Hoeflea sp. 108: one gene and its partner. The main gene of each other region encodes a partner of the protein of the gene in region 2 in a complex. Links are inferred from orthologs where the notes say so. Each region holds a gene or a part of one and is shown on either strand. Other genes may lie near its edges.

The links.
Region 1: the proteins of B015_RS0108415 (region 2) and ccmA are in contact, whole or in part, in a solved structure (PDB 8CE8), measured with the Escherichia coli proteins. The link is inferred for Hoeflea sp. 108 from one-to-one orthologs.

The regions. Positions count from the first base shown.
Region 1 is NZ_KB890024.1:4,874,513-4,877,670, reverse strand. Bases 184-3,025 are described here. They hold ccmA (heme ABC exporter ATP-binding protein CcmA), read right to left. Parts: upstream 1,990-3,025; coding sequence 1,378-1,989; downstream 184-1,377. Other genes in these bases: acnA (aconitate hydratase AcnA), read left to right, coding at 2,273-3,025; ccmB (heme exporter protein CcmB), read right to left, coding at 658-1,323; ccmD (heme exporter protein CcmD), read right to left, coding at 361-531; B015_RS0124255 (DsbE family thiol:disulfide interchange protein), read right to left, coding at 184-364. In the rest of the region: more of B015_RS0124255, read right to left, coding at 1-183; more of acnA, read left to right, coding at 3,026-3,158. UniProt on the Escherichia coli protein: Part of the ABC transporter complex CcmAB involved in the biogenesis of c-type cytochromes; once thought to export heme, this seems not to be the case, but its exact role is uncertain. Responsible for energy coupling to the transport system.
Region 2 is NZ_KB890024.1:1,733,685-1,736,806, forward strand. The notes cover bases 317-3,122. They hold B015_RS0108415 (heme ABC transporter permease), read left to right. Parts: upstream 317-1,240; coding sequence 1,241-2,005; downstream 2,006-3,122. Other genes in these bases: B015_RS0108410 (glucan ABC transporter ATP-binding protein/ permease), read left to right, coding at 317-1,116; B015_RS0108420 (nitronate monooxygenase family protein), read left to right, coding at 2,032-3,108; glpK (glycerol kinase GlpK), read right to left, coding at 3,112-3,122. Outside these bases: more of B015_RS0108410, read left to right, coding at 1-316. UniProt on the Escherichia coli protein: Required for the export of heme to the periplasm for the biogenesis of c-type cytochromes.

The DNA of each region.
Region 1 (3,158 bases), 3.1 Mb from region 2 along the record:
GGCGGGCATTCTCCGGCTTGTCCTTGTAGTTCAGGCCGGCGATGGAAAAGCGCTGGTCCTTGGACAGTTCAAGCAGAACAGGGTGCTCCTCCCGGCAGGGCGCGCACCACGACGCCCAGACATTGACCAGCGTTACCTTGCCGGTGAAGTCGGCGGAGTTCAGCCCGGGCACCTGCATGCCCTCGAGCGGAGGCAGTTCGGTCTTCGGCGCCATCTGACCGATCAACGCCGACGGCACGACCGAGAGGTCGCGGCCGGAGAGCAGCTGCATCAGGAAGACGCCTGCCAGCAGCAGAAAGATCAGCAGCGGCAGCAGCACGAAGATCCTGCGTGGCCGTGCCGGTTTCTGGCTTTCGATGCTCATGCCTTGGCCCCGCTCTTGTCGGACCGGCGGCGGTGGCCGGCGGCCTCCAGCTCGGCCATCTCGCGCTTGCGGGCACGCTGGTCGGCGAGTATCCACAGGACCAGGCCGGCAATCGCCACTGATGAAACCGCATAGGCGGCGGTGACATAGAGGGCGTGGACGCTCATCGGGCTGTCATCCCAGGGCAAATCTTGATCATGTCGATGTTTCCGACCATGCGCCTCGTTTAGCCGGGGCAGGGCGTGGGTGCAATCGGACGCCGCGCCGCAGCAAGCCAATTGAAGCGAACGTGATCAGTCGGTGCCCGAGCGCAGCGCCACCGCCGCCGCGAATGGCCCGATGACGGCAAGGAACATGGTCAGCGCACAGAGGATGAGGAACGGCGGCGTAAACGGGTCGGGATCGTTGACCGCGCCATAGGCTGCCGTAACGCCGAAGATCAGCACCGGGATGACCAGCGGCAGGATCAGCACCGAGATCAGCAGCCCCCCGCGCGGCAAGACGACGGTGACGGCGGCCCCTGTCGCGCCGATGAAGACGATGGCCGGCGTGCCGACAAGCAGGGTAAGTGCGGCAGCACCGATGCCCACCGGCTCCATGTTCATGAACAGGCCGAGCAGGGGCGCGGCGATGACCAGCGGCAATACGCTCGCCGTCCAGTGCGCCAGGCATTTGACGAACACGGTGAGTGCCAGCATGTGGCGGTCGGCATTGAGCACCAGCAGATCAAGCGAGCCATCCTCGCGGTCGGCCTGGAACAGGCGGTCGAGGCCGAGCAGGCTGGCAAGCAGGGCGCCGATCCAAAGGATCGCCGGGCCAATGCGAGCGAGCAGGTTGAGGTCGGGGCCGACGCCGAAGGGGATGGTGACGACGACGGCGAGAAAGAACAGCACACCCGTCAGCGCCCCACCGCCGGCGCGGACGCCCATTCGGAGATCGCGGAGGTAGAGGGCTAGCATGGGGGAGCTCCGGCGATCTGCGCGGAGAGAGGAGTGCGAAGAAGCGCTAAGCCCTCAGACATGCACCCGCCCCATCTCCAGGGTCTTCACGCCCTCCAGCCCGAGCGGCAAATGCGTCGCGGCGACGACGATCCCGCCAGCCGCGCAATGATCCCGCATCAACCCTGCGAAACGCGCGTCCGAGGCCTTGTCCAACCCTGCCGTGGGCTCGTCGAGCAGCCAGACCGGGCGGTGGCTGATGAGCAGCTTGGCGATTGCGGCGCGGCGCTTCTGGCCGGTGGAGAGATAGCCGAAGGGCAGGTGGCCGAGGTCGTCGAGGCCGACATGCTCCAGCGCCTGGCCAATGCCGAGCTGTCCGTTGCCGGCAAAGCTTTGCCAGAACTCCAGGTTCTCGTTCACGGTCAGCGCCGCCTTCATTGCGTTCTGGTGGCCGAGATAATGGCAGGCCGCGGCAACCGTGGAAAAATCCTCGCCGCCGCCCTCCACGGTGATTCGCCCCGAAGCATGCGGCAGGAGCCCGGCGATCACGCGCAGCAAGGTCGACTTGCCCGAACCGTTGGGGCCGGTGACGACAAGCGCCTCGCCATCGGCGAGCGCAAAGCCGATATCGGCAAAAACCGCCTCGCCGCCGCGTTCACCGCTGAGATTTTCGGCGATAAGCCGCATACTTCCCCCGTCGCCGAGACTATTTCGCTGTCGCTTCGCGTCGCAGCAAAATAGGCGAATCTCCGTCTAGAACTATTCTAGGAAATTCTCTATATGCCACTCGACCATGCCAGCGGTCGGCATGGAAACAGAATTTGCGCCGAACCAGCGCACGCGCCGCCTTGAACGGCTCGGGTTGCTTGGGACCGGACAGCGGAAATGGCCGTACCCGCACCTTTGCGCGTGATTGCATGCCCATCGGAGTCCGTTCCCTTTCAGGCTGAACAGACAAGGATGGATGCTCGTGTCCAAATCTCTAGATAGTTTCAATTGCCGTCGCACGCTGACCGCAGGCGGCGCGGATTACGTTTATTACAGCCTCATCGAGGCTGAGAAGAACGGCCTTACCGGCGTTTCGCAGCTGCCCTATTCGATGAAGGTGCTGCTCGAGAACCTGCTGCGCAACGAAGACGGTCGCACCGTCACCAAGGAAGCCATCCAGGCCGTTGCCGGCTGGCTGGTCGACAAGGGCACCGCCGGCGTCGAGATCGCCTACCGCCCGGCCCGCGTGCTGATGCAGGACTTCACCGGCGTTCCGGCCGTGGTCGACCTCGCCGCCATGCGTGACGGCATCAAGACCCTCGGTGGCGACCCCGAGAAGATCAATCCGCTGGTTCCTGTCGACCTCGTCATCGACCACTCGGTCATCGTCGACGAATTCGGCACCCCGCTGGCCTTTGCCCGCAACGTCGAGCTCGAATACGAGCGCAATGAAGAGCGCTACAAGTTCCTGAAGTGGGGCCAGCAGGCGTTCCGCAACTTCCGCGTCGTGCCGCCCGGCACCGGCATCTGCCACCAGGTCAACCTCGAATACCTCGCCCAGACCGTCTGGACGAACACCGAGGATGGCGAAACGACCGCCTATCCCGACACCTGCGTCGGCACCGACTCGCACACCACCATGATCAACGGCCTGGGCGTGCTGGGCTGGGGCGTGGGCGGCATCGAGGCCGAGGCCGCGATGCTCGGCCAGCCCGTCTCCATGCTGCTGCCCGAGGTCATCGGCTTCCGCCTGACCGGCAAGCTCAAGGAAGGCGTCACCGCCACCGATCTGGTGCTGACCGTCACCCAGATGCTGCGCAAGAAGGGCGTCGTCGGCAAGTTCGTCGAGTTCTTCGGCCCCGGCCTCA
Region 2 (3,122 bases):
ACCGAGGCGTTGCGTGGCTACGTGCACAACCTGATCACGGCCCAGAACCCTGTTCTCGACTGGTGGGCGCTGGCATCCGCCATGCACAGGCTCGCCTCGACGATCTCGATGATGGTCGTGCTGCTCATCGGCGCCTATCTGGTGACCCATGGCCAGCTGCGCATCGGCGATATCGTTGCCTTCACCGGCTTCGCCTCGCTGCTCATCAGCCGCCTCGACCAGGTGTCGAACTTCGTCAATCAGATCTTCGACGCACGCTCGAAGCTGGAGGAGTTCTATCGCCTCGAAGATTCCGCTGCCGATCATCGCGAACCCGATGGCCTGCGCGAACTGGAAAACGTCACCGGCCATGTCCGCTTCGAGAACGTCAACTTCGAGTTCCCGAATTCGGGGCAGGGCGTACGCGATGTCTCCTTCGAGGTCCGCGCCGGCCAGACGGTCGCCATCGTCGGCCCGACGGGCGCGGGCAAGACCACGCTCATCAACCTGCTGCAGCGTGTCTACACGCCCGAGCAGGGTCGCATCCTGATCGATGGCATCGATACCCGCACCGTGACCCGCAAATCGCTGCGCCATTCGATCGCCACCGTCTTCCAGGACGCCGGTCTGCTTAACCGCTCGATTGAGGACAACATCCGCGTCGGCCGCTCGAGCGCCACCAACGAGGAAGTCCATGCCGCGGCCAACGCCGCAGCGGCCCAGGACTTCATCCTGTCCAAGAGCGAAGGTTACGACACCAAGGTCGGCGAGCGCGGTGGCGCGCTGTCGGGCGGCGAACGCCAGCGTATCGCTATCGCCCGCGCCATCCTCAAAAGCGCGCCGATCCTGGTGCTCGACGAGGCGACCAGCGCGCTCGACGTCGAGACCGAAAATCGGGTCAAGGACGCCATCGACATGCTGCGTGATGGCCGGACCACCTTCATCATCGCCCACCGCCTCAGCACCGTTCGCGACGCCGACCTGGTCGTGTTCATGGACCATGGCGAAGTCGTCGAGATGGGTGGCTTTGCCGAACTCTCGGCTCGCAACGGCCGCTTTGCCTCGCTGCTGCGGGCCGGCGGGTTGCTGAACGACGAGGAAGTCCGTCGCGTGACGCATGTCGAGGCTGCGGCCTGACGGTTCGCTAGGCTCATTGAAATGCAATAGGGCGCCTCGATGATATCGCAGGCGCCCTATTTCTATTGGGACCGCGACTTCTGAACAGATTGCGGAGCGCCCTTGTGGCGGTTATTTAGCGTCCATGACCCAGACGACCTCGCAGACTTGGCGTTTCAGCGATCTTGCCAACCCGACGCGCTTCATCGGCCTCGTCGACCGCGTCGTGCCCTGGCTCGCCGCGGCTTCCGCTGTCGTCCTGGCGGTCGGCCTCTATCTCGCCTTCACTGCGCCTGCCGACTACCAGCAGGGCATCACCGTCCGCATCATGTACATCCACGTGCCCTTCGCCTGGCTCGCGATGATGTGCTATTCGGTCATGGCGATTTCGGCGCTGGGTACGCTGGTCTGGCGCCATCCGCTCGCCGACGTGGCGTTGAAGTCAGCCGCCCCGGTAGGTGCAGTGTTCACGGCTTTGGCTTTGCTCACCGGTTCGATCTGGGGCAAACCCATGTGGGGAACATGGTGGGTGTGGGATGCGCGCCTGACATCGGTCTTCGTGCTGTTTCTGATGTATCTCGGCATCATCGCGCTGACCCGCGCGCTCGACGATCCCGCGCGTTCGGCGCGCGCCGCTGCGGTCATCACTTTGGTCGGCTTCATCAACATCCCGATCATCAAGTTTTCGGTCGAATGGTGGAATACGCTGCATCAGCCGGCGTCGGTATTCCGCATGGGCGGTTCGACCATCGACCCGAGCATGCTCTGGCCCCTGATGACCATGGCGCTTGGCTTTACCCTTCTGTTCTTCACTCTGCATCTAATGGCGATGCGCACCGAAATTTGGCGCCGCCGCGTCATGGCGATGCGGCAGATCGCTGCCCGGAGGGCGGAGCGCCAGCAGGGCTGATGCCCTGACAACGGAAGGAAGCTGCCATGTGGCCCGATCGTCGAATTCTTGATCTCCTGGGCCTCGACCTTCCAATCCTGCAAGCTCCGATGGCCGGGCCTGTCAATTCCGAAATGGTAATTGCGGTGTCCGAGGCCGGTGGCCTCGGCGGCCTGCCTTGTGCGCTGATAACGCCCGAGAGGGCGCGAACCGAACTCGGCATCATCGGGCAGCGAACCTCGCGCCCGATCAACGTCAATTTCTTCTGCCACCAGCAGCCCAAGGACGATCTAGCGCGCGAGGCGGGCTGGAAGAAGCTGCTCGAACCCTATTATGTCGAACTCGGCCTCGATCCGAATGCGCCGGCGCCGCGCTCGGCACGTGCGCCGTTCGACGACGAGTTCTGCGCCATCGTCGAGGAATTCCGACCAGAGGTGGTGAGCTTCCATTTCGGCCTGCCGGACGAAGCTCTGTTGGACAGAGTCAAGGCGACGGGAGCCAAAGTGCTGTCGTCGGCGACCACCACCGATGAGGCCGTCTGGCTGGAGGCGAGGGGCTGCGACGCCATCATCGCCCAGGGCGCGGAGGCAGGCGGCCATCGCGGCATCTTCCTGGCCGACGACGTCGCCAACCAGCCCGGTACCTTCGCGCTGGTGCCGCAGGTGGTCGACGCTGTACGCGTTCCCGTCATCGCCGCAGGCGGCATTGCAGATGCACGCGGCATTGTCGCAGCCTTTGCCCTTGGGGCGTCTGCGGTGCAGGTCGGCACCGCCTATCTGTTCTGTCCCGAGGCCAAGATGCCCGCGCCGCACAAGGCAGCGCTGAAGTCGGCGAAGGACGACCACACCGCGCTGACCAATGTCTTCACCGGTAGGCCGGCACGCGGCATCGTCAATCGCATCATGCGCGAGGTTGGGCCGCTTTCGAAGGACGCACCGGCATTTCCGCTCGCCGGCGGAGCGCTTGCGCCGCTCAGGGCAGCGTCTGAACCGAAGGGTTCCGGCGATTTCATGTCGCTGTGGTCGGGGCAGGCGGCACGGCTCGGTCGCGAAATGCCGGCAGGTGAGTTGACGCGCCGGCTCGCCGACGAGGCGCTGGCCATGTTGGCCCGCTTCGGCAGGTGATCGTCAGACCGTCG